3 regions of the Kitasatospora sp. NPDC054795 genome follow, and region 3 is predicted to be linked to each of the others. Evidence: riboswitches for the same ligand, from Rfam matches in the RefSeq annotation. Region 3 holds a riboswitch; each other region holds the start of a gene.
The links. Region 3 has a riboswitch for cobalamin ahead of metE (5-methyltetrahydropteroyltriglutamate--homocysteine S-methyltransferase). Riboswitches for the same ligand answer to the same signal wherever they lie in the genome.

Region 1: linked by a shared signal. The riboswitch ahead of ACWGJO_RS04595 (cobalamin biosynthesis protein) and the one ahead of metE (5-methyltetrahydropteroyltriglutamate--homocysteine S-methyltransferase) in region 3 are both predicted to bind cobalamin.
Region 2: linked by a shared signal. The riboswitch ahead of ACWGJO_RS15445 (FecCD family ABC transporter permease) and the one ahead of metE (5-methyltetrahydropteroyltriglutamate--homocysteine S-methyltransferase) in region 3 are both predicted to bind cobalamin.

Annotation. Positions count from the first base shown of each region.
Region 1 is NZ_JBSHAP010000008.1:20,009-27,693, forward strand. It holds gene ACWGJO_RS04580 (CDP-alcohol phosphatidyltransferase family protein) at 1-602, shown strand, start outside; gene ACWGJO_RS04585 (hypothetical protein) at 801-2,126, opposite strand; gene ACWGJO_RS04590 (alpha/beta hydrolase family protein) at 2,987-4,093, opposite strand; cobalamin riboswitch at 4,440-4,571, shown strand; gene ACWGJO_RS04595 (cobalamin biosynthesis protein) at 4,679-5,671, shown strand; gene ACWGJO_RS04600 (cobyric acid synthase) at 5,668-7,206, shown strand; gene ACWGJO_RS04605 (putative cobaltochelatase) at 7,343-7,685, shown strand, end outside.
Region 2 is NZ_JBSHAP010000036.1:10,740-18,424, reverse strand. It holds gene ACWGJO_RS15450 (ABC transporter ATP-binding protein) at 1-288, opposite strand, end outside; gene ACWGJO_RS15445 (FecCD family ABC transporter permease) at 294-1,358, opposite strand; cobalamin riboswitch at 1,498-1,636, opposite strand; gene sodN (superoxide dismutase, Ni) at 1,705-2,100, opposite strand; gene sodX (nickel-type superoxide dismutase maturation protease) at 2,374-2,736, shown strand; gene ACWGJO_RS15430 (CGNR zinc finger domain-containing protein) at 2,733-3,320, opposite strand; gene ACWGJO_RS15425 (amino acid ABC transporter ATP-binding protein) at 3,455-4,258, opposite strand; gene ACWGJO_RS15420 (amino acid ABC transporter permease) at 4,255-5,229, opposite strand; gene ACWGJO_RS15415 (ABC transporter substrate-binding protein) at 5,267-6,193, opposite strand; gene ACWGJO_RS15410 (ABC transporter substrate-binding protein) at 6,614-7,537, opposite strand.
Region 3 is NZ_JBSHAP010000017.1:46,022-53,706, reverse strand. It holds gene metE (5-methyltetrahydropteroyltriglutamate--homocysteine S-methyltransferase) at 1-1,431, opposite strand, end outside; cobalamin riboswitch at 1,588-1,832, opposite strand; gene cobF (precorrin-6A synthase (deacetylating)) at 1,947-2,705, shown strand; gene ACWGJO_RS08825 (MarR family winged helix-turn-helix transcriptional regulator) at 2,859-3,311, opposite strand; gene ACWGJO_RS08820 (MFS transporter) at 3,311-4,774, opposite strand; gene ACWGJO_RS08815 (zinc ribbon domain-containing protein YjdM) at 4,928-5,284, opposite strand; gene ACWGJO_RS08810 (HelD family protein) at 5,444-7,567, opposite strand; gene ACWGJO_RS08805 (ADP-ribosyltransferase domain-containing protein) at 7,685-7,685, opposite strand, start outside.

The sequences.
Region 1 (7,685 bases), on a different contig from region 3:
TGTGCGACCTCTTCGACGGCCTGGTGGCGCGCAAGCTGCGCTCCTCCGCCCTCGGAGCGGAACTGGACAACCTGGCGGACCTGATCAGCTTCGGCATCGCGCCGGCCTACTTCGTCGCGGTCTGGGGCATGGTCTCCCAGGGCTCCAACAGCAAGCTGTCGGCGCTCATCGCCATCACGGTGCTGCTCGCGGTGGTCCTGCGGCTGGCCCGCTTCTCGGCCGTCAAGATGCGGCCCGGGGTGTTCCAGGGCATGCCCTGCCCGATGGGCGCGATGACGGTGATCGCCATCGTGCTGCTCGACCCGCCGTTCCTGCCCGGTCTGCTCGCCATCTTCGGCGCCGCGTACCTGATGGTCAGCCGGATCGAGTACCCGAAGCCGCAGGGGCTGCTGGCCACCGCGACGCTCTGCTGGATCGTGGTCTCCATCGGCTGCCTGGCCGCCTGGGCCACCGGCCTGCCCGGTGGCAACCAGCTGATGCACGTCGGCGCATTTGCCCAGATCACTCTCGCGGCGATGGCACCGCTTCTGGTCATCCGCCGCAAGGTGGGGCAGAAGGTCGGCGACGTCCGCGCCCGGCGGGCGGAGTCCCGGCTCGGCTGAGTCCCCGCAAAAGTCATAAGAGTCAGGGCCCGGAACCTGTTGGTTCCGGGCCCTTCTCGTATGTCATAACAATCGAGCGCCGCGGGTGCGGGACTCGGGCGCCGTCCGAGCGGAGACCCGAGCGAACCTCGACACGGACGCCGGAGCCGCCGTCGCGGTCACCGTGGACCCCGAACGTCCCCGCAAAAGTCATAAAACTCAGGCGCCACCAGTGTGCACGCTGAACGCCGAGCGGCGGGCCGCCCGGGCCACGCCCGGGTCCGGGTGCACGCCCGAGACCGCCGTCAGCACCGAGGCCGCCCGCGGGTGACCGGACTGCCGGGCCCGGGCGAACAGCCGGACCGGGTCGCCCGCCGAGGCGCCCTCGACATGACCCACCAGCAGCTCGGTCTCGCCGTGGTCGAGCACCGCGGCCGCGGTGTCCACCCAGAGCCAGGCCGCGTCCTCCGCGCCCAGTACGTCCGCCGGGGAGACGCCCTCGTCGGCGCGCTCCGCCAGCCACAGCAGCGCGTAGGGGCGCAGCACCGGCGCGTCCACCGCCGCGCGCACCGCCTGCTCGGCCGGGCCCCCGGCCACCCGCAGCGCCTCGAAGGCCAGTCCGCGCACCAGCGCGTCGTCGCCCCGGGCGGCCTCCAGCAGCTCGCCCACGGCCCGGTCCGCCGGACGGGCCGCGACCCACGCCCGGAACTCGGCGCGGGCCGGGCCCGGCGAGTAGTCCGCACACGCGTTCAGCAGCTCGAAGGCGCTCTGCTCGATGTGCCCGGCCGCGGTCTGCGCGACCGTGCAGATCTCCTCCAGCTTGGCCCGCACCGCCCAGTGGCCGAGCGGCGACAGCTCCGCGGCATCGTTCCTGCGCACCAGGGCGCCGACGGCCTCCAGGCCGTCGAGCATCCAGTCCAGGACGGCGGCCACGTCGGCCGGCGCGGCCGGGGTGTCGATCTGCGGCGCGCGGCAGGTACCGCGGACGGCGGAGACGGCCGAGGCCGCGTGCGGCACCGGAGACAGCCCCGGTCCGCCGAGGCCGGTGCCGACCCGGCGCTCGTCCAGGCCCCGGCGCAGCAGTTCCAGCAGTTCGCTCTCGGCGACGGGGCCGTCCACCAGGTGCAGGAAGGAGAGCAGCTGCGGGGCCTGGTCCACGGCCTGCCCGGCCAGCACGGCGAACACGCCGCGCAGCGCGGCGGGGGGCACCGGGGCGAGCAGGGTCCAGGCGTCGAACATCGCCGACCATCCGCGCACCACGGCCTCGTCGTCGTGCTCCCAGGCGTGCAGGCGCCAGCCGGGTCCGGCTCCGCCGTCCCGGGGCTCCACGAGGCCCACCAGCAGTGCCTGCCCCCATGCCTTGGCGGCGGCGCCGACCGTCATGGCCAGCGCCCGGCCGGCCTCGCGGGCGTCCTCGGGGAGCAGTTCGCCGCGCTTGTCGACCTCGGCCAGCTCACCGGCCCAGCGGGCGACGCGGACGGCGTCGACCAGCATCCGGCGGGCCAGCGGGGCCAGCTCGGCGGGTGCCGGGAAGCCCTCGGGCACGGGAACCCTGCCCCGCCCGGGAGCCGGAGCGGGCCCTCGCCGCCGGGGTACTCCGTTACGGGGGACACCCGCCCCGCCCGGCCTGCCACCGGCGGGCCGTTGGGCCGTTCCGGGGAGACGGGTCACCGTCGCACCGGTGCCGATCGTCGGCGGGAGCGGGGCATCACGGTCGCGCGGGTTCCGAGACGTCACGTCGAGCAGTCTTCCCCTTGTACCGGCCTTCTGTCACATCCGGTTGTCCGTACGACCGGGCGACCGGTGGCGGCACCTCCGCAAGATCGGGCAACAGCGGCAAACCGCCTGGCCGGAAACGTGTGACCTGCCCATGCCACTCGCATCATCCCGGTCGCCGGGAATGCTCGGGCGGTTACCGTGCGTACGGGTGGGGGGTCAGTGGCCGGGCAAATTGTTGTCCCTGACATCGAGGTGGTTTTCGCGCCGGTCGCACGGGGAATCCCCTTCCGCCGACTTCCGGCGGAGCTGTCCAGTCCGAATCCGGACGGATGACGAGCGGGACGGGGGGATCGTGCCGCGCGAGAAGTCGGACCGGCCGACTTCTCGCGCGCCTACGGCGGAATGGAGGAAACGTTCATTCGTGGGCAGGGGCGAAGCGCGCCGGAAAAGCCGGCGCGGCCCAGCCGGAAACGCCCGCACGAGGAGGGGGGCGAGGACGCGGCCAGTGGGTCTTGCGGGCCTCGCGGATCCCGTCGGACGGATCGGACGGATCGGCTCGACGGATCGGCTCGACGGGTCGGCCCGGACCTCGGCGGTGGGGCCGCGTTCCTATCCGCAGGGGCGGAAGCGGAGCACCGACCGCGGCACGTCCGGGAGACGTGCCGGCAGGACCCGCCGGCGGCGCCCTACAGCAGCGGCGTGAGCCAGCGGCGGAGCAGTTCGGTGTACCGGTCGGGAGCGGTGTTCCAGAGGGTGGCGTGGTCGGCACCGGGGAAGGCCTGGAGGCTGACCACGTCGCGACGGGCGGCGGCCAGCTTCTCGGCGGTGCCGAAGGGCGCGATCCGGTCCTCGGGGCTGTGCAGGAGAAGGGTGGGCACCCGCAGGTCGGTGCCCTCGGCGATGCGGGCGAAGTCGGCGAGGTCGACGCCCGTGCGGCCCTCCGCGGCCAGGGCCCCGAGCTCGGCGGCGACGCCCTGGAAGCCGGCCCGGGCGGCGTCCCGGCGGGCGGAGACCGGGAGGTCGAGCACCGGCGAGTCGAGGATGAGGCCGCTGACGGCGTGCGGCCAGGCGGTGCGGGCCGCGGTCTGGAGGGCCGTGGTCGCGCCGACGGACCAGCCGTAGAGGATCACCTTGCCCGCGCCGCTGTCGAGCGCCAGCCGTACCGCCGCCTCGATGTCGCGCCACTCGGTCTCGCCGAAGTGGCTGAGCCCGTCCGGGGAGGCGGGGGCGCCCCGGTCGCCGCGGTAGGTGACGGCGAGGGCGGGCAGGCCGAGCCGGTCGAGGACGGGGAGCACCGGGAGGGTCTGCTGGCGGTCGGCCTCGGGGCCGTGCACCAGGATCACCCAGGTACCGCGCTTGCCGTCGAGCCGCCAGGCGGGAAGGGCGCCGAGCTCGCCGTCGGCGGTGGTGTCGGTGAAGGGGAGGCCGAGTGCCTCGGTGGGGTCGCCGAGGTGGACCCGGGGAGTGAAGCGGACCTCGGTGCCGGGGGTGAGCGTGCCCCGGTCGGCGCGGAGCAGCGGGCGGGTGACGCCCCGCTCGTCGCTGTGCAGGACCTCCTCGACGACCGCGTGCCCGCCGTCCGCCCACTCGACCGCCCAGCGGCCGGGGCGCAGGCTCTCGGGGCCGCGGGTGAAGGTGACCCGGCCGGGGGAGAGGCCGCGGACCAGGACCGGCCCGGACTCCGGGACGGCGGCCACCGGACGGACCGTCCGGTCGGAGGCCCGACGGCCGATCACCAGCACGGCGGCCCCGACCGCGGCGGCCGCCACGACGGCGGCGGTTCCCCAACGCATTTCGCTCCCCGCTCTGTTGCTCACGGACCGGACGGTGTTCGGGCACCAGTTCACCGGCGCTCCGTCCGCCCGGCCACCGGGCTGGGCCGTCCGGGTCACCCGGGCGGCGGCCAGGCGGCGCTGAGGAGGTGTCGGAGGCGGGCAATGAGGGTGGTGGGGCGGGGCGGCGGCGGAGCCGGCGGCGCCCCGGTGGGAGGGGACGTGGTGTTCCCGGTGGAGGGCGGCCCCGCGCCGGGCGATCCCCCGGCGCGTCGGCGGCGTCCGCGTGTGACCAACCCCTCTGTGACCTCGGTTGACTCCCGGTTCGGGCCCGTGATGGGATCCTGGGGCCAAACGGAGGCATGGAGAGGAAGCCGGTGGAATTCCGGCGCGGTCCCGCCACTGTCACCGGGGAGCACGCTCGGAACATCGCCACGGCGGCCGTCGACGGCCGCTGGAAGGCTCCGGGGGTGCGTTCGACCCGGAAGCCAGGAGACTCTCGCCCCCGTCACGTCGATCCAGGGCGCGGACCCTGAGTGAGGACACGCACGCGATGCAGGCTGCCCCACCCCACCGGACTCCGAGCTGCCTTCCGCCGTGCCCCCGATGACCCCGCTCGGGCCCTCCTCCTCGCCGCGCCCGCTGGCCCGCGCCGCCGCGTTCGCGCTCGGCGCCGTCGCGGGCCATGTCGCCGACGCCCGCTTCGCCGACCCCCGCCGGGGCCATCCGGTGGCTGTCTTCGGCAGCGCCGCGACCCGGCTGGAGCGTCGGCTGTGGCGCGACGACCGCGGCGCGGGGGCCGGGTACACGGCGCTGTGCGTGGGCGCGGTCGCGGCGGGCGCGCTCGCCCTGGACCGTACGGTGGGCCGGCGTCCGCTGGGCCGGGCGGTGCTGGCGGCGGCCGCGACCTGGACAGTGCTCGGCGGCACCTCGCTGACCCGGGAGGCGCGCACCATCGGCCGCTCGCTGGCCGCGGGCGACCTCGCGGCCGCCCGGGAACGGCTGCCGCACCTGTGCGGGCGGGACCCGAGCGCGCTGGACGGGCAGCAGATCGCCCGGGCGGTGGTCGAGTCGGTGGCCGAGAACACCGCCGACGCCGTGGTGAACGCGCTGACCTGGGGCGCCCTGGCCGGCACGCCCGGCCTGCTGGCCTTCCGCGCCGTGAACACCCTGGACGCGATGGTGGGCCACCGCTCGCCGCGCTACGCCCGGTTCGGCTGGGCCTCGGCCCGGCTGGACGACCTGGCGGGCTGGCCGGGCGCCCGGCTGACGGCGCTGCTGACGGTGGCCGCCGCGCCCGAGCCCCGTACGGCCTGGCGGGTCTGGCGGCGCGACGGCTCCGCGCACCCGAGCCCGAACGCGGGCCAGGCCGAGGCGGCGTTCGCCGGCGCGGTGGGCGTACGGCTGGGCGGGGCGCTGCGGTACGGCGAGCGGGTGGAGCACCGGCCCGTACTGGGTGCGGAGCTGCGGCCGGTGACGGTGGACGACATCGAGCGCGCCTGTGCGCTCTCCCGGCGGGTGGGCGCACTGGCGCTGGGTACGACGGTCGCGGGGCACGTCCTGCTGCGGATGCTGCTGAGGAAGAGGGGACGGGCATGAGCAAGGCGCTGCTGGTCGCGGGGACGACCTCGGACGCGGGCAAGAGCGTGGTGACGGCCGGGATCTGCCGTTGGCTCGTCCGCCAGGGCGTGCGGGTCGCGCCGTTCAAGGCGCAGAACATGTCGCTCAACTCCTTCGTCACCGCCGACGGTGCCGAGATCGGCCGTGCCCAGGCGATGCAGGCCCAGGCCGCCCGGGTGGAGCCGGAGGCGGCGATGAACCCGGTGCTGCTCAAGCCGGGCGCGGACGGCCGCAGCCAGGTGGTGCTGCTCGGCAGGCCGGTGGCGGAGGTGGGCGCGCTGGACTACCGCGAGCGCAAGCCCGTCCTGCTGAAGCGCGCCCTGGAGTGCCTGGCGGACCTGCGCGACCGCTACGACGTGGTGGTCTGCGAGGGCGCGGGCTCGCCCGCCGAGATCAACCTGCGCGACCGCGACATCGCCAACATGGGCCTGGCGACGGCCGCCGCCCTGCCGGTGGTGGTGGTCGGGGACATCGACCGCGGCGGGGTCTTCGCGGCGATGTACGGGACGCTGGCGCTGCTGTCGGCGGAGGACCAGCGGCACGTGGCCGGCTGGTTCGTCAACAAGTTCCGCGGTGACGCGCGGCTGCTCGCACCCGGGCTGGAAATGTTGCACGGGCTGACCGGCCGTCCGGTGCTGGGCACGCTGCCGATGCTGCCCGGGCTCTGGCTGGACGCCGAGGACTCGCTGGACCTGTCGACGGTGGTGGACCGGGCGGACGGGCCCGGGCCGTACGGCGCGGACGTGCTGCGGGTGGCCGTGGTGCGCTTCCCGCGGCTGTCCAACTTCACCGACATGGACGCGCTCGCGCAGGAGCCGGGCGTGCTGGTGCGCTGGGCGACCCGCCCGGAGGAGCTGGCCGACGCCGACCTGGTGGTGCTGCCCGGGACCCGGGCCACCGTCGCCGACCTCGCCTGGCTGCGCGAGCGCGGTCTGGAGCCGGCGCTGCGGGCGCGGGCGGCGGCCGGGCTGCCGGTCCTCGGGGTCTGCGGCGGCTATCAGATGCTGGCGCGCTCGATCGTGGACGAGGTCGAGTCGAAGGCGGGGGCCGTCGAGGGCCTCGGCCTGCTGCCGACCCAGGTGCGGTTCGGCGCCGAGAAGGTGCTGGCGCGGCCGGTCGGCGAGGCGTTCGGGCAGCGGGTGGAGGGCTACGAGATCCACCACGGGGTGGTCACCGTCGAGGGCGGGGACACGTTCGTCTCCGACGGCCGGGGGCGGGGTCTGGACGGCTGCCGGGTGGGCCCGGTCTGGGGCACGACCTGGCACGGCGCGCTGGAGAACGACGGGTTCCGCCGCGAACTCCTGCGCGAGGTCGCCGCGTTGTCGGGCCGGGCGTTCGTCCCGGCCCCGGACACCTCCTTCGCCGCGGCGCGCGAGGCCCGGCTGGACCGGCTGGGCGACCTGATCGAGGAGCACGCCGACACCGACGCGCTGTGGAAGCTGATCGAGGGCGGGGTGCCGGCGGCCGGATCGCTGCCGTTCGTCCCGCCCGGGGCCCCTGGGAGTGACGCATGAGCCGGGTACGGCGGCAGTGCCGGGTACGGCAGCAGGGCCAGGCAGGATCACGCAACCGGGCAGGATCACCGAGCCGGGCAGGATCACAGGACCGGACAGTGCCGCGGGACCGGGCACGACAGGAGTGGGGTACGGCATGAGTGACGTCCGCTATCCGTTCACCGCGATCGTCGGCATGGCCGACCTGCGGCTCGGGCTGTTGCTGAACGCGGTCTCCCCGGCCGTGGGCGGCGTGCTGGTGCGCGGTGAGAAGGGCACCGCGAAGTCGACCATGGTGCGCGCGCTGGCCGGCCTGCTGCCGTCCATCGCCACCGTGGACGACTGCCGCTTCGCCTGCGACCCGGCCGCGCCCGACCCGCAGTGCCCGGACGGGCCGCACGTCTCCCCGCCCGCTTCCGAACGGCCGGCCCAGCTGGTCGAGTTGCCGGTCGGCGTGGCCGAGGACCGGATCGTCGGCTCGCTCGACCTGGAGCGGGCGC
Region 2 (7,685 bases), on a different contig from region 3:
CGCGGCCACCCGGCGGGCCGTGTCGCGGGCGCTCAGGGCGTGCAGGTCGTCGCCGGCCAGCCGGACCACGCCGCCGGCCGGCTTCAGCACCCGGTAAACGCAGCGCAGCAGGGTCGACTTGCCGCTGCCGTTCGGGCCGACCAGCCCGACCACCTGCCCGGCGGCGGCCGCCAGGTTCACCTCGTGGACCAGCCGGGTGCCGGCCAGCTCCACCGAGACGGCGTCGACGGCGAGGTCCTGGGCCCGCGCCGGGGCGGTCGGGTCGGCCGGGTCGGTCGCCGTGGTCACGTCGGTCACCGGGTTCCTCCGAGGGCCTGGCCGCGGCGGCGCATCATCAGCAGGAAGGCGGGTACGCCGAGCACCGCGGTGAACACCCCGACGGGCAGTTCGGCGGGTGCCAGCAGGGTGCGCGAGGCGATGTCCACCCAGACCAGCAGCAGCGCCCCGGCGAGCGGCGCGATCACCAGCACCCGGCGGTGCCCGGCGCCGACCAGCATCCGCGCCAGGTGCGGCATCAGCAGCCCGACGAAGCCGATCGCCCCGCTGACCGCGACCACGGTGCCGGTGACGGCGGCCGTCACCACGAACAGCTCGCGGCGCAGCCGGTCCGGGTCCACGCCGAGCGAGGCGGAGGTCTCGTCGCCCATGGCGAGCGCGTCCAGCCGCCCGGCGGCGCAGGCCAGGTACGCGAGGCCGGCCACCACCGTGACGGCGGCGATCGGCACCTTGCCCCAGGTGGCGCCGCCGAGGCTGCCGAGCAGCCACATCATGGCGTCCCGGGCGGCCTCGCCGCGGTCGGCGGCGAAGACCATCAGGGTGGTGGCGGCGGAGAAGCCGTAGGACAGCGCGGTGCCGGTGAGCACCAGGCGCAGCGGGGTGAGTCCGTACGCGGTGCGGGCGGCGAGGTAGACGAGCGTCATGGCGGCCAGCGCGGAGCCGAAGGCGGAGGCGGAGATCGCCCACACCCCGAGCGAGGCGAAGGCGCCGAAGAGCAGGACGGCGTTGGCGCCGACGGCCGCGCCGGAGGAGATGCCGAGTACGAAGGGGTCGGCCAGCGCGTTGCGCACCAGGGCCTGGACGGCGACCCCGCAGGCGGCGAGTCCGGCGCCGACGACGGCGGCCAGCACGGTGCGCGGCAGCCGGATCTCCCAGACGATCGCGTACGCGGCCGCCTCGCCCGCGTCCAGCCGTCCGCCCGTCAGCCCGGCGCCCAGCAGCCGCAGCACCCGGGGCAGGCCGAGTCCGGAGGAGCCGAGGGCGACCCCGCAGAGCAGCGACAGCAGCAGGGCGGCGACGAGGCCGGCGGCGAGCGGGACGACGGGTATTCGACGGGTGGGCGGGCCGACTGCACGGTCCACGACTGCACGGTCCACGGGTGCGCCTTGCCTCGGGCCGCGGGTGCGCCGGGGCGGGCGCCGGCCGAAGGCGTGCCGCGGCGCCGTTCCCCTCGCAGTCCGCGGCGAGTTGTCGGGAGTTCAGCGGCCGGGGGCGATCGGGCTGGCGCGGGCCGTACGGGCTGGTACGGGCCGTGCTCACCGTTGCGGGTCAGCGCCGGATTCACACCGGACTTCCCCCTCGGACGCCCTGGCAGCATAACAGCCACTCAGGGCAGGCAACCCTTACCGGCCCTGGGTGGGCCGGGAACGCGCGACCGCCCCCGTCCGGCGGTACGGACGGGGGCGGTCGGGTGGCGACGTGTCAGGCTCAGGCCTGCTTGGTCTCCCAGAAGATCTTGTCGACCTCGGCGATCAGGTCCAGCAGGGCCTGGCCGGTGGCCGGGTCGGTGGACGCCTTGGCGGCCGAGGCGGCCTTCAGGGTGTCGTTGATCAGCTGGTGCAGCTGCGGGTACTTCTCGAAGTGCGGGGCCTTGAAGTAGTCGCTCCACAGCACCGAGATGTGGTGCTTGACGGCCTCGGCGCGCTGCTCCTTGATGATGATGGCGCGGGCGCGGAAGTGCGGGTCCTCGTTGGCCTGGTACTTCTCCTGGGTGGCCTTGACCGACTCGGCCTCCAGCTTGGCCTGAGCCGGGTCGTACACGCCGCAGGGCAGGTCGCAGTGGGCGTGGGCGGTGGCGCGAGGTGCAAACAGACGAGAGAACATGGGAGTCCTTCCTTAGATCGTCTTCCCGCGCCCGAGATTACCCTTCCGGCCTCGCCGTTTCGCGATCGGGCGGCGGGCCTAGGGCAAAAGACGGACCAGGAACCGGGGTAATCCGGACATCGGACCGGTGACGGTCCGTACGGCAGACTGGGGGCGGGCGGAGCAGGAGGAGGAGTCGTGGCGCGGAGCACGCGACCGCAGGGCGCCGGGGCCGGGGGGCCGGACCGGGGCGGCGCGCTGCCGTTCGGACTGGTCGACGTGGCGGGGCCGTCGATGGTCCCGACCCTGCGCGAGGGCGACCAGCTGCTGGTCCGCTACGGCGCGCCGATCCGGCCGGGCGCGGTGGTGGTCTTCCGGCACCCCTTCCAGCAGGACCTGCTGGTGGTGAAGCGGGCCGCCGAGCGCCGGGCCGCGGGCTGGTGGCTGCTCTCCGACAACCGCCCGGTGGACAGCGACAGCCGCAGCTACGGCGCCGTGCCGGACGAGCTGGTGCTCGGCCGGGTGCTGCTGCGGCTGCGCCCGAGCCCGGTCTGGCTGGCGCCGGGGCGCCGGCTGGAGCGGCTGCTGCTCAACCCGCGGCTGGCCCGGGTGCCGGGCCTCGCCCGCCGGCTCGGCGCCTGGGTGGAGGACGTCTAGGTCCTGTCCCGGGCCGCCGCCTCCGCCTCCTGGCGCTTGCGGGCCCGGTAGGCGGCCACGTTGGCGCGGGTCGCGCAGCGGTCCGAGCAGTAGCGGCGGGAGCGGTTGGTCGAGGTGTCCAGGTAGGCGTTGCGGCAGGGCGCGGCCTGGCAGATGCCGAGCCGGTCGGCGCCCAGCTCGGTCAGGTGGACGGCCAGGCCCATGCAGGCGACCGCGGTGAAGTGCGCGGTGGCGGTGGGGGAGTTGTCGGCCAGGTGCAGGTGCCAGCGCGGTCGTCCGGCGTCGTCCAGGTAGTCGTGCCCGGAGACCAGCGGGCTGACCGGGTACTCCATCAGCAGGCTGTTCAGCAGGTCGACGCCGCGGATCTCGTCCCCCTCCGCGGCGGCCTCGAAGACCCCGCGCAGCCGGGTCCGCACCGCCCGCAGCCGGGGCAGGTCGGACTCGTCGGCGAGCGCGGCGGCCCGCGCGGAGTCGGAGAACAGGCCGCGCACGGCCTCCACGGAGGTCAGCGTGTCGGTGCCGCGCTCGGGCTCCTCGGTGTTCACCAGCCGAACGGCGAGATCGGCGTAGGCGGCGAGCTCCACAGGGGTCCTTCCAGGTTCGGTAACGGGCTGACTGCCTCCAGCCTATTACCTGGGCGGAGCTCCGGCCTCTTTTCCCTGGCGGGAGGGCGTCGGCACCCGGCAGGAGCGGCCTGCCGGGCGCCGACGGTACGGGCTCAGAGCACCTTGGACAGGAAGGCCCTGGTGCGCTCGTGCTGGGGGTTGGTGAGTACCTCGCGGGGGTTGCCGGACTCGACCACCACACCGCCGTCCATGAACACCAGCGCGTCGCCGACCTCGCGGGCGAAGCCCATCTCGTGGGTGACGACCACCATGGTCATGCCCTCCTCGGCGAGGCCGCGCATGACGTCCAGGACGTCGCCGACCAGCTCCGGGTCGAGCGCGGAGGTCGGCTCGTCGAAGAGCATCAGCTTGGGCTTCATGGCCAGCGCGCGGGCGATCGCCACGCGCTGCTGCTGGCCGCCGGAGAGCTGCGAGGGGTAGTTCTTCGCCTTGTCGGCGAGGCCGACCCGCTCCAGCAGGGCCATGCCGCGCTCGCGGGCGTCGGCCCTGCTCTCGCCCTTGACCTGGACCGGCGCCTCCATGACGTTCTCGACGGCGGTCATGTGCGGGAACAGGTTGAAGCGCTGGAAGACCATGCCGATGTCGCGCCGCTTGAGGGCGACCTCGCGGTCCTTGAGCTCGTACAGCCGGTCGCCCTTCTGCTGGTAGCCGACCAGCTCGCCGTCCACCCAGAGGCGGCCGCCGTTGATCTTCTCCAGGTGGTTGATGCACCGCAGGAAGGTCGACTTGCCGGAGCCGGAGGGGCCGATCAGGCAGAACACCTCGCCCTTCGCCACCTCCAGGTCGATGCCCTTGAGCACCTCGACCGGGCCGTAGGACTTGTGCACGTTCTCGGCGCGGACCATGGGCTCGGCCGGGGCCGCGGCGTCGGCGGGGGTCTTGGTCAGATCGGTCATACGTGACCACCTCCCTCGAGCCCCGGGACGACGTCGGCGGTCGTCCTCGGGGCGGGCTTCCCGGCGAACAGGCCCCGCAGTCGCTGCAGCGGGGTGGGCGGGAGGGTGCGGTTGGAGCCTCGGGCGTAGTGGCGCTCGATGTAGTACTGGCCGATGGTCAGCACCGAGGTGAAGAACAGGTACCAGAGGCTGACCACGATCAGCAGCGGGATGTTCTGGTAGTTCCGGGAGTAGATGACCTGGCCGGCCCGGAAGATCTCCTCCAGGGAGATCACGGAGACCAGCGAGGTGGTCTTGAGCATCGAGATGGTCTCGTTGCCGGTCGGCGGGATGATCACCCGCATGGCCTGCGGCAGGACGATCCGGCGCATGGTCCGGAACCGGCTCATGCCGAGCGCGTGCGCGGCCTCGCTCTGGCCCTCGTCCACCGACTGGATGCCGCCGCGGACGATCTCCGCCATGTAGGCGGCCTCGTTGAGGCCGAGGCCCAGCAGTGCGGCGACGAAGGTCGGGATCAGCACGTTGGTCTGCTGGGACCAGAACTCGGGCCCCCACGGGACGCCGATCGACAGCTTGGCCCAGATCAGGCCGAGGAAGTTCCAGAACACCAGCTGCACCAGCACCGGGGTGCCGCGGAAGATCCAGATGTAGACCCACGCGACGCCGGCCAGCAGCGGGTTCGGGGACAGGCGCATCACCGCGAGGATGATGCCGCCGACCACACCCATGAGCATGGCGAGCACGGTCAGTTCCAGCGTCACCAGCAGGCCGTGCATGATGCTGTCGTGGAACAGGTACTGACCGACGATGTCCCACTTGAAAGCGGGGTTGGTGAGGAGGGCGCTCAGCAGCATCGCCGCGAGCAGGGCGATGACGACGGCGCCCGCCCAGCGTCCGGGGTGGCGGACGGGGACGGCCTTGATGATGTCAGGCCGCCCCTTCTCCGCCGTCCCCTTGTCCAAAGAGTTCACGGTGTGGCCTCGGGGGAGAAGATGGAGCGAACGAGGGTCAGCTGACGGCACCGTTGACGGCCGACGTGGAGATGGCGCCGGCCTCGACGCCCCACTTGGTGAGGATCTGCTTGTAGGTGCCGTCGTCGATCAGCGACTGGACGGCGCCCTGGACGGCCGGGGTCAGCTTGGAGCCCTTGGCCAGGGCGACACCGTAGGGGGCCGTGCCGTAGGTCTCGCCGACCTTCTCCAGCTGGCCGCCGGACTGCTTGATCGCGTAGTCGATCACCTGGGAGTCGGCCATCATCGCCTGGTCGCGCCCGGACACCACGGCGTTGGTGACGTCCGTCTGGAGGTCGAACTTGTCGCCCTCGTTCGGGATGCCCGGCTTGCCGGCCTTGGCGCAGTCCGGGTCGCGGGTGTCCTTGATCTCGTCGGCCTGGGTGGTGCCGGTCTGGACGGCGATCTTCTTGCCGCAGAGGTCCTTCGGGTCGACCTTCTCCGGGTTGCCCTTCTTCACCGCGACGGCGCTGCCGGAGTTGAAGTAGGTGACCATGTCGACGATCTGCTCGCGCTCCTTGTTGTCCGTGAAGGACGACATGCCGAGCTGGAACTTGTTCGACTGGATGCCGGGGATGATCGCGGTGAAGCCGGAGTCCTGGACCTCGGCCTTCAGTCCGAGCTTGGCGGCGATGGCGTTGGCCAGGTCGACGTCCATGCCGATGATCTTGCCGCTGTCGTCCTTGAACTCGTCCGGGGCGTACGAGGCGTCCGCGCCCACGACGATCTTGCCGGCGGACTTGACGTCCTCCGGGACGAGCGAGGCCAGCTTGGGGTCGGCCTTGACCTCGTTGACGGTGGCGGAGGCGTTGGGGGCGCCGCCGCCGTCGCTCTTGCTGCTGCTGCAACCGGTCAGCACGAGGGAGACCGACGCGGCGACCACACCGGCTGCGAGGAGCCGGCTGCGCTGGATACGGGTGGTCATGAGGGGGATCTCCATCCTGGGGGAGAGAGGTCGGGCGGAGCGCGCCGCGGGAGCGGCGCACCGGACCGGCGAGCCGCGCGGCTCGGTACGGGTGCGTGTCGCCGTACGTCGTCGTACGTGCAGGCCGGGTCGTGCGGTTTCCCGGGCGCGGGGGGAGCCGCCCGGGGTCGTACGCGGTACTGCTTCCGCCACCCTCCGCCGAGGTGGACGTTGACCGGACGGCCTCGACCAGTGGCCGACTCGATCCGAGATGGGGGGAATCCTGCCATCTGATGACAGTCAGATGGCCCTCATCCAGATCAAAATCGGATAACGAGGGGTCGCACTGTCCGCTATTCGGACTTATTCCGTGCCCCTGTCACCCTGCGCATACGTATGCAGACCGGTCCGTGCCGCACCCGGCGCCCGTCGCCCGCCGGATCAGATGCCCCCGTTGACCACCGCGTTCTGCGCCGCGCCGGCGCTCACGTTCCACTTGGCCAGGATCTTGTCGTACTCGCCGCTGCGGATCAGCTGGTCGATCGCCTTGGCCAGCACGTCGCGCAGCTGCCCGTCGTCCTTGCGAACCGCGATCCCGTACGGGTTGGAGGTGGACTGCCCGCCGGTCACCTCGAAGCGGCCGCCGCCGTCGGTGGTCTTCGCCGCGTAGGCGGCCACCGGGAAGTCGTTCAGGCCGGCCGCGGCGGCGCCGGAGGCGACCTCGGCCAGCGCCTTGGCGTCGGTGTCCACCTTGTGGGGGGTCAGCGGGCGCCCGGCCCGGGCGCAGACGGCCACCTGGCGGGTGACGATCTCGTCCTGGGTGGTGCCCTGCTGGAGCGAGACGGTCCTGCCGCACAGGTCGTCCAGGCCCTTGATCCCCTTGGGGTTGCCCTTCGGGACGACGATCGAGGTGCCGGCGATGAAGTAGTCCACGAAGTCCACGCCGGGGCCGGTCTGCTTGCCGTTCTCGTCCAGGGCGTCGCGGCGCTGGCGGGTGTCGCTGAGCGCCGACATCGCCACGTCGTACTGCTTGGCCTGGAGGTTCGGCACCAGCTTGTCGAAGGGGGTGTCGACGAACTCGACCCGCACGTCGAGGATCCGGCCCAGGGCGGCGGCGAGCTCCGGGTCGAGGCCGGCCGGCTTGCCGTCCGGGCCGCGGTACTCCACCGGGGCGTAGTTGACGTCCATGCCGACCCGCAGGGCCCCGGCCGTCCGCTGGGCGTTCGGCAGCTTGCCGCGGAGGTCCTTGACCGGGTCGTCCGAGGCGGCCTGCCCGCCGCCGCAGCCGGTCAGCAGCAGGGCACCGGCGGTGGCCAGGGCGGCGGCGGCCGGTATCGGACGACGGGCATGGCGGACGTGAAGCATGAGGGAGGCTCCTGTGGGAGGGACGAGCGGCCGCCACGGTGTCGCGCGGGTGTACGCGAAATGGCGGACAAGCGATCCTGCCATCCCGGCCTGCCGGGCCCGGCGGCGGGTGTGTCAGAATTCGTTACCGGGTGACCCCCGAACGCTC
Region 3 (7,685 bases):
CTCCATCCGCTCCCGGTAGGCCGGGGCGTCGATCCGACCCGCCGTCAGATCGGCGCGGGCGGTGCGCAGTTCGGTGGTCTGCGGGAAGGAGCCGATGGTGGTGGTCGGCAGCAGCGGCAGCCCGAGCCGGGCGCGCTGGGCCTCGGCCCGCACCGGGTAGGGCTGGGCGCGCCGGGTGTCGTCGGCGGTGACGGCGGCGGCGCGGGCGCGCACCGCCGGGTCGCGGGTGATCGGGGAGTTGGCGCGGGAGGCGAGGTCGGCGCGGTTGGCGGCGAGCTCGGCGGTGATCGCGCCGGTGCCCTCGCGCAGGCCCCGGGCGAGCAGCGCCGCCTCGCCGGCCTTCTGCCGGGCGAACGCCAGCCAGCGGGCGATCTGCGGGTCGATGTCGCGCTCCGCGGCGGCGTCGATCGGCACGTGCAGCAGCGAGCAGGACGGCGCCACGTCGACGGTGCCGGCGAGGCCCAGCAGGGTCGCCAGGGTCGCCAGCGACTTCTCCAGGTCGTTGATCCAGATGTTGCGCCCGTCGATCACCCCCGCCACCAGCCGCTTGCCGGGCAGGCCGCCGACGGCGGCGAGGTCCTCCAGGTTGGCGGCGGCCGGGCCGGTGAAGTCCAGCGCCAGGCCCTCGACCGGGGCCTTGGTCAGCACCGGCAGCGCCTCGCCGAGCCGGTCGAAGTAGCTCGCGACCAGCAGCTTGGGCCGCTCGGTGAGACCGCCCAGCTCGCGGTAGGCGCGCGCGGCCGCGTTGAGCTCGGCCGGGGTGCGGTCCTGCACCAGCGCGGGCTCGTCCAGCTGGACCCACTCGGCACCGGCGGCCCTCAGGTCGGCGAGCAGCCGGGCGTAGACGGGCAGCAGCCGGTCCAGCAGGGTGATCGGTCGGAAGTCCGCGGCCACCCCGGGCGCCGGCTTGGCGAGCAGCAGGTAGCTGACCGGGCCGACCAGCACCGGCCGGGCGGCGTGGCCGAGCAGCAGCGCCTCGCGCAGCTCGCCGACCGCCTTGGCCGGGTTCGCGGCGAACACCGTGTCCGGGCCCAACTCCGGCACCAGGTAGTGGTAGTTGGTGTCGAACCACTTGGTCATCTCCAACGGAGCGACGTCCTGGTTGCCGCGCGCCATCGCGAAGTACCCGTCCAGCGGGTCGGCGTCGACCGCCTCCCGGTGCCGCGGCGGGATCGCACCGACCGCCACGGTGGTGTCCAGCACGTGGTCGTAGAGCGAGAAGTCTCCGGTCGGGACCTCTTCGATGCCGGAGTCGGCGAGCTGCTGCCAGTTCCCCCGACGCAGGTCGGCGGCGGTCGCCAGCAGCGCCCCCGCGGTGACCGTGCCCTTCCAGTACCCCTCGATCGCCTTCTTCAATTCACGGCCCCGGCCCTGACGGGGGTAGCCGTGGGCGGTGGCGACGCTCGCCGCGGCTGCGGACTTCGTGGTCAAGGGACTCTCCTTCGCGAGTCTGGATCCTCAAGTGCCCGGTGACGGCACGAGGACGCGAAGGGATGACGGACCGGACGGACGACCGCACCCGTGCGCGGCTCCGCCCGATATGGTCGCCGACCCGCCCACGAGGTCACCGGATGGCCGGGCGCGAACGCTCGCGCACGGGCAGTGGCAGGTCTTCGGACTCGCGGGCACACCCACCTCGGCCGAAACCGGGGCGGACACCTACTGGCCGTCGCTTCCCAGACCCGTCCCGGGTCCAGTGCGTATGACGGCGGTCGTTCCCACTCACCGCTGCGGGGCAGTCCCGGACTGGCCAGTTGAAAGGCGTCACCGGGTTCCCTCTTACGACGCGCCTGCCTGGCGGACAGGGCGAACCAGCTGCACCGCCAGCTTAGGGGCAAACCGTCGGCGCCGAGGCGGAAATCTCGCAAGGCGTCCGCGTGCTGAGACGCGGGCTCCGCGCCCGCTCCCGGGCGGCGCACCCGGGAGCGGGCGGCAGAATGTCTCCCATGCGGCACATCTTCGTCATCGGCATCGGCGCGGGCGACCCCGACCACCTCACCCTGCAGGCGGTCAAGACGATCGGTCGCACCGACGTCTTCTTCATCCTCGACAAGAGCGAGGAACGGCAGGATCTGATCGGGCTGCGTCGCCGGATGCTGGCCGACCACGGACGGCCCGGGCACCGCGTGGTCGAGGCGCCGGACGCCGAACGGGACCGCACCACCCCCGCGTACGCGGCCGCCGTGGACGACTGGCGCGTCCGCCGCGCCGATCTGGTCGAACGGCTGGTCGCCGAGCACCTCGGCCCGGGCGAGAACGGCACCTTCCTGGTCTGGGGCGACCCCGCCCTCTACGACAGCGTCATCGCCGTGGTGGACGACGTGTCGAACCGGGGCGGCGTGCCCTTCGCGTACGAGGTGATCCCGGGCATCAGCAGCGTCTCCGCGCTCGCCGCCCGGCACCGCACCACGCTGACCCGGGTCGGCCGACCGGTGCAGATCACCACCGGCCGCCGCCTCGCCGAGGGGTTCCCCGAGGGGGTGGACGACGTGGTGGTGATGCTCGACGGCCGGGCCGCCTTCGCCGGGATCGACCCCGAGGGGCTGGAGATCCACTACGGCGCCTACCTCGGCACCCCCGACGAGGTGCTCGTCTCCGGTCCGCTCGCCGAGGCCGCCCCGCGCATCCGCGAGCTGCGTGAGCGGGCCCGGGAGCGCAAGGGCTGGATCATGGACACCTACCTGCTGCGACGCTCGGACGGCTGACCCGACGCCTGACGGAGGCCTGACGGGCCGCAGTGCACCACCGTGCGCGCCGAACCCGTACCGGCTTCCCTGACACCGCGGACCTGCCGTCGACCATGCAGTCGGGCTTCCTGCCAAGTCCGGGGCACCGGCCCGCCGCGTCGGGCGGCAGCCTCAGTCCAGGAGCTTCGCCACCACCCGGTCGAGCGCGCGGAGGTCCTCCGGCGGCAGCGCGAGCAGCGCGTCCGGCGGCGTGGCGAGGATCCCGGTGGCGAGCGCGGCCTTCGCCTCGCCCTCCTCGGTGAGGTGGACCAGCTTGGAGCGCCGGTCCGCCGGGTTGGTGATGCGCTCGGCGAGCCCGCGCCGCACCAGGTCGTCCACGATGACGCTGGTGTACGGCGGGTCGGCGGTCAGCCGCTCGGCCAGCTCCCGCAGGGTGATCGGGCCGGCGGCGAGCCGGCGCAGCGCCCTGACCCGGCTGAAGCTCATGCCGAGGGCTTCGGCGACGGTCCTGCGGCGGTCGTGGCGCTCCAGCACGAGCGCGTACATCCCCTGCCAGACCCGGGCCGCCGTCGCGGCGTCCGTCCCGCTCCCCTCCGGGTGCCCACCGGTGTCGAGGCGCTCCATCAGGCGTCCACCGTCTCCTTCGTCTCCGTGCTTCCCTCGGCCGCCTCCTCGGCGGCGAGCCGCCGCGCCGTGCGCTCGGCCGTCGCCCGGGCCCAGCGGCCGGAAGTGAGCGTACCGGTGACCAGCACGGCGGCGCCGCAGCCGGCGATGATCCACCATGCCGTCCGGGCCGCCCCGGTGAAGGCCGCCGGGTCGGCGAGGGCGCTGCCGGCCATCAGGGCGCCGGTGACCGCGACGCCCAGGGACTGGCCGACCTGTCGGCTGGTGGAGGCCACCGCCGCCGCCACCCCGGCCTGCGAGCGGGGCATCCCGGAGACGGCGGTGTTGGTGATGGGCGCGTTGACCAGGCCGAAGCCGGTACCGAAGAGCAGGAAGGCGAGGACCAGCAGCCAGCTCGGCAGGTGCTCGGAGTAGCCGACCGCCTGGAGCACGGCGCTCGCGGTCAGCGCCGCCCCGGCCAGCAGCAGCGGCGTGCGCGGCCCCCGGGCGGCCACCATCCGGCCGGACAGCGGCGCGGTGAGCAGCGACATGACCGCCATCGGCAGCATGAGGAGTCCGGCGTGCAGCGGGTCGAGCCCGCGGACGTCCTGGAGGTACAGGGAGGTGAGGAAGAGGAAGCCGCCGAGGCCGGCGAAGGCGGCGACCGCGATGACGGTGGCGCCGGAGAAGGGCGCGGAGCGGAAGAACCGCAGGTCGATCAGCGGGTCGGTGCGCCGGGGTTCGTACCGCAGCAGGCCCAGCAGCGCGCCCAGGGAGGCCGCCGTGCAGCCGAGCACCACGGGCGAGGTCCAGCCGCGCTCCGGCGACTCGATGATCGCGTAGGTGAGGGCGGCGAGCACCACGACGACCAGCAGCTGGCCGACCGGGTCCACCCGGCGGGTGCGGGCCGCCCGCGACTCCGGCACGTAGCGGGTGGTGAGGAAGAGGGCGGCCAGGCCGATCGGGACGTTGATCCAGAAGATCGCCCGCCAGCCGGCCGACTCCACCAGTGCCCCGCCGATGATCGGCCCGGCGGCCATGCTGATGCCCACCACGCCGCTCCAGACGCCGATCGCCCGGGCGCGCTGCCGGGAGTCGGTGAAGGTGTTGCTGATGATCGACATGGCGACGGGGTTGAGCATCGATCCGCCGACCGCCTGGAGCATCCGCGCGGCGATCAGCCAGCCGAGCCCGGGGGCCAGGCTGCACAGCAGGGAGGCCGCGGTGAACACCACCAGTCCGATCCGGAACACCCGGCGGCGGCCGATCCGGTCGGCGGTCGAGCCGGAGAGCATCAACAGGCTCGCCAGCACCAGGGTGTAGGCGTCGACCGTCCATTGCAGGCCGGACACCGTGGTGTCCAGGTCGCGCCGGACGGCGGGCAGGGCCACGTTCAGGATGGTGTTGTCGAGGCTGACGATCAGCAGGCTCATGCAGCAGATGGCGAGCACGAGCCAGGGCCGCGGTCGAGCGGCATCGGGCATGACGAACGCTCCAGATTTATTTGTGTTGTTGTAATCATTGTAATACTACAACTAATCCGGGAGGCGACTCCACCCCCGGACCGGCCCTGGACAGCGCAACGGCCGCGCCCCGCCGATCTCCTCGACGGGGCGCGGCCGTTGGGGGCCCGCGGATCAGGCCTTCTTGACCACGCCGGACTTGAGCTGCATGGCACCGAAGCCCTCGATGCGGCAGTCGATGTCGTGCCCGTCGACACCGTCCACCAGGCGGATGTTGCGGACCTTGGTGCCGGCCTTGATACCGGAGACGCTGCCCTTGACCTTCAGCGCCTTGACCACCGTCACGGTGTCGCCGTCGCTCAGCACGTTGCCGACGGCGTCCTTGATCACGCGCTCGCCGGCCGGCGCGCCGGCCTGGTCGGCGCCGCCGGGCACCCACTCGTGGGCGCACTCGGGGCAGACCATGAGGGCGTTCATCTCATACGTGTACTCACTGGAGCACTGCGGGCAGGGGGGAAGGTTGTCGCTCATGTGTTCAGGATATCCAGCCGTTCGGCGCTGCTCCGGGGCACGAGCGAGGAGGTCAGCGGGGGTACCGGAACCGGTCGGCCGCCGCTTCCGGTGCGCACGGGGTCGTGGCCGGCGGCCGCACCCGCCCGGCCTTCCCAACCCGCCTCCGCCGCCGGGCCGTCACTCCCCGCCCAGCGGCGCGGGCAGCGGACGGCAGTGCAGGATGTCCAGCCGCGAGACCGCCCGCGTCACCACCACGTACAGCCGGTGCAGGCCGCGCGCCTCGGCCTCCACGATGGCGGCCGGCTCCAGCACCACCACGTGGTCGTACTCCAGCCCCTTCACCAGCGAGGCCGGCAGCACCGTCACCCGCGCCGTGGTGCCGACCTGTTCGGCCGCCCCGGTCGGGATCCCCGCCGCGAGCAGCGCCTCGGCGGCCTCCGCCACCGCGCTGTCCGCCGCGATCACCGCGATCGAGCCTTCGCGCTCCAGCGCGGCCCGCACCGCCGCGACCACCGCTCCGCCCAGGCCGTCCCCGGCGACCCGCCGCACCGTCAGCTCCCCGTCCCGCCGCAGCGACACGGCCGGCGGCACGTCCACGTCCAGCGCGCCCAGCAGGGTGTTGGCGAGGGCCGTCACGGCGGCCGGGACCCGGAAGCCGGTGGTCAGCGGCACCACCGCGGCCTGCGGCTTGCCCAGGTGGGCGAGCTGCTCGGGCCAGCTGCGGGCGGCCCACGGGGCGGTCGCCTGGGCGAGGTCGCCGAGGACGGTCAGGGAGCCGAAGGCGCTGCGGCGGGCGATCGCCCGGCACTGCATCGGGGAGAGGTCCTGGGCCTCGTCCACCACGACGTGGCCGAAGCCGGCCGGGCGCTCGATCAGGCCGGCCACCTCGTCCAGCAGCACCAGGTCGTGCTCGGACCACTTGGCGCTCTTCTCCGAGCGCGGCGGCCGGCGCCACAGGATCGCCGCCTGCTCCTCGGGGCCGAGCACCCCCTCGGCGGCCTCGGCCAGCAGGGCGGGGTCGCTCAGCAGCGCGGCGACCACGGCCTCCGGGCGCAGGTTCGGCCAGGCGGCCTCCAGGAAGGCGGCCACCGGCCCGCAGCGGCCGATCTTCCGCGACCAGGCGCCGGACCGGACACCGGTCCGCCGCTCGGCCTGGTCCTGGAGCATCGCCACCAGCCGGGTGCGCAGGCTCTCCCGGCCGATCGCGTACGGCGGCGCCTGCTCGCGCAGTTCGGCGACCGTCCGTTCCAGCCGCTCCGGGGGCACCCGCCACCGGTAGGAGCCGTCCGGTACGACCAGCGGCTCCGGGCCCGTCGCCCGGATGCGGCCGTACAGCGCCCGGCGCAGCACCGTCGCCATCCGCGCGTCCTGCTTGACCGCGGCGGCCCGCTCGTCGTCCACGGCGGCGACCGGCCGGGTGGCGACCAGGTCCTCGACGGTGCGCTGGGTGACGTCGATCTCGCCGAGCGCGGGGAGCACCTCGGCGATGTAGCGCAGGAAGGTCCGGTTGGGACCGATGACCAGCAGCCCGCCGCGCTGGATCCGCTGCGGGAAGCTGTACAGCAGGTACGCGGCGCGGTGCAGCCCGACCGCGGTCTTGCCGCTGCCGGGCGCGCCCTGCACGCAGACCGACTCGCTCAGCTCGCCCCGCACCAGCATGTCCTGTTCGGGCTGGATGGTGGCGACGATGTCCCGCATCGGGCCGGTGCGGGGCCGCTCGATCTCGGCGGCCAGAATGCCGCCGGCACCGCCCTCGCCACCCTCACCGCCCTCACCACCGTCCGCCGCGACGCCGGCCGCCGGGCCGTGCCCGCCCTCCGCGCCGAGGGGTTCGTCCTCCAGCCCGGTCAGCTCCTCCGGCGCGCCCAGACTCCACGGCGCCCAGCCGAACCGGCGGCGCCGCGCGAGCCCGAGCGGGGTGTGGGTGCTCGCCCGGTAGAACGCCCGGGAGACCGGGGCCCGCCAGTCGACCACCAGCGGCGGCACCGTCGGGTCCTCGGAGATCCGCCGGCGGCCCACGTAGTAGCGCTGCCGCCGGTGCTCCCCGGCCTCCGCGGTGTCGGCGAAGTCGAGGCGGCCGAAGAAGGACGGGCTCTCCGGCAGCTCGTTCATCCGCTTGGCGCGGGTGCGCAGGTACCGGCCGAGCGCTTCCGCGCTCGCACCGTCGCCGGAGACGTCCTCCGCGGCGACGACCTGGTGGCCCGCGTCCTCGACCTGCCGGGCCGTCGCGACCCGGCAGACCTCCACGTAGGCCCGCTCCCGTTCCAGTTCGCCGTCCAGGTTCCGGATTTCCGAGGTCATCGTTCGCGCCCCTTCCCGCACAACGGGCTTGTCTGCCGCTCGAAGTCCAGCATAACTTAACTCAGTAAAAATACTGACTTGGTTGCTGCTCCAGGAGGCGGGTTCGGCCCGGGCGCCT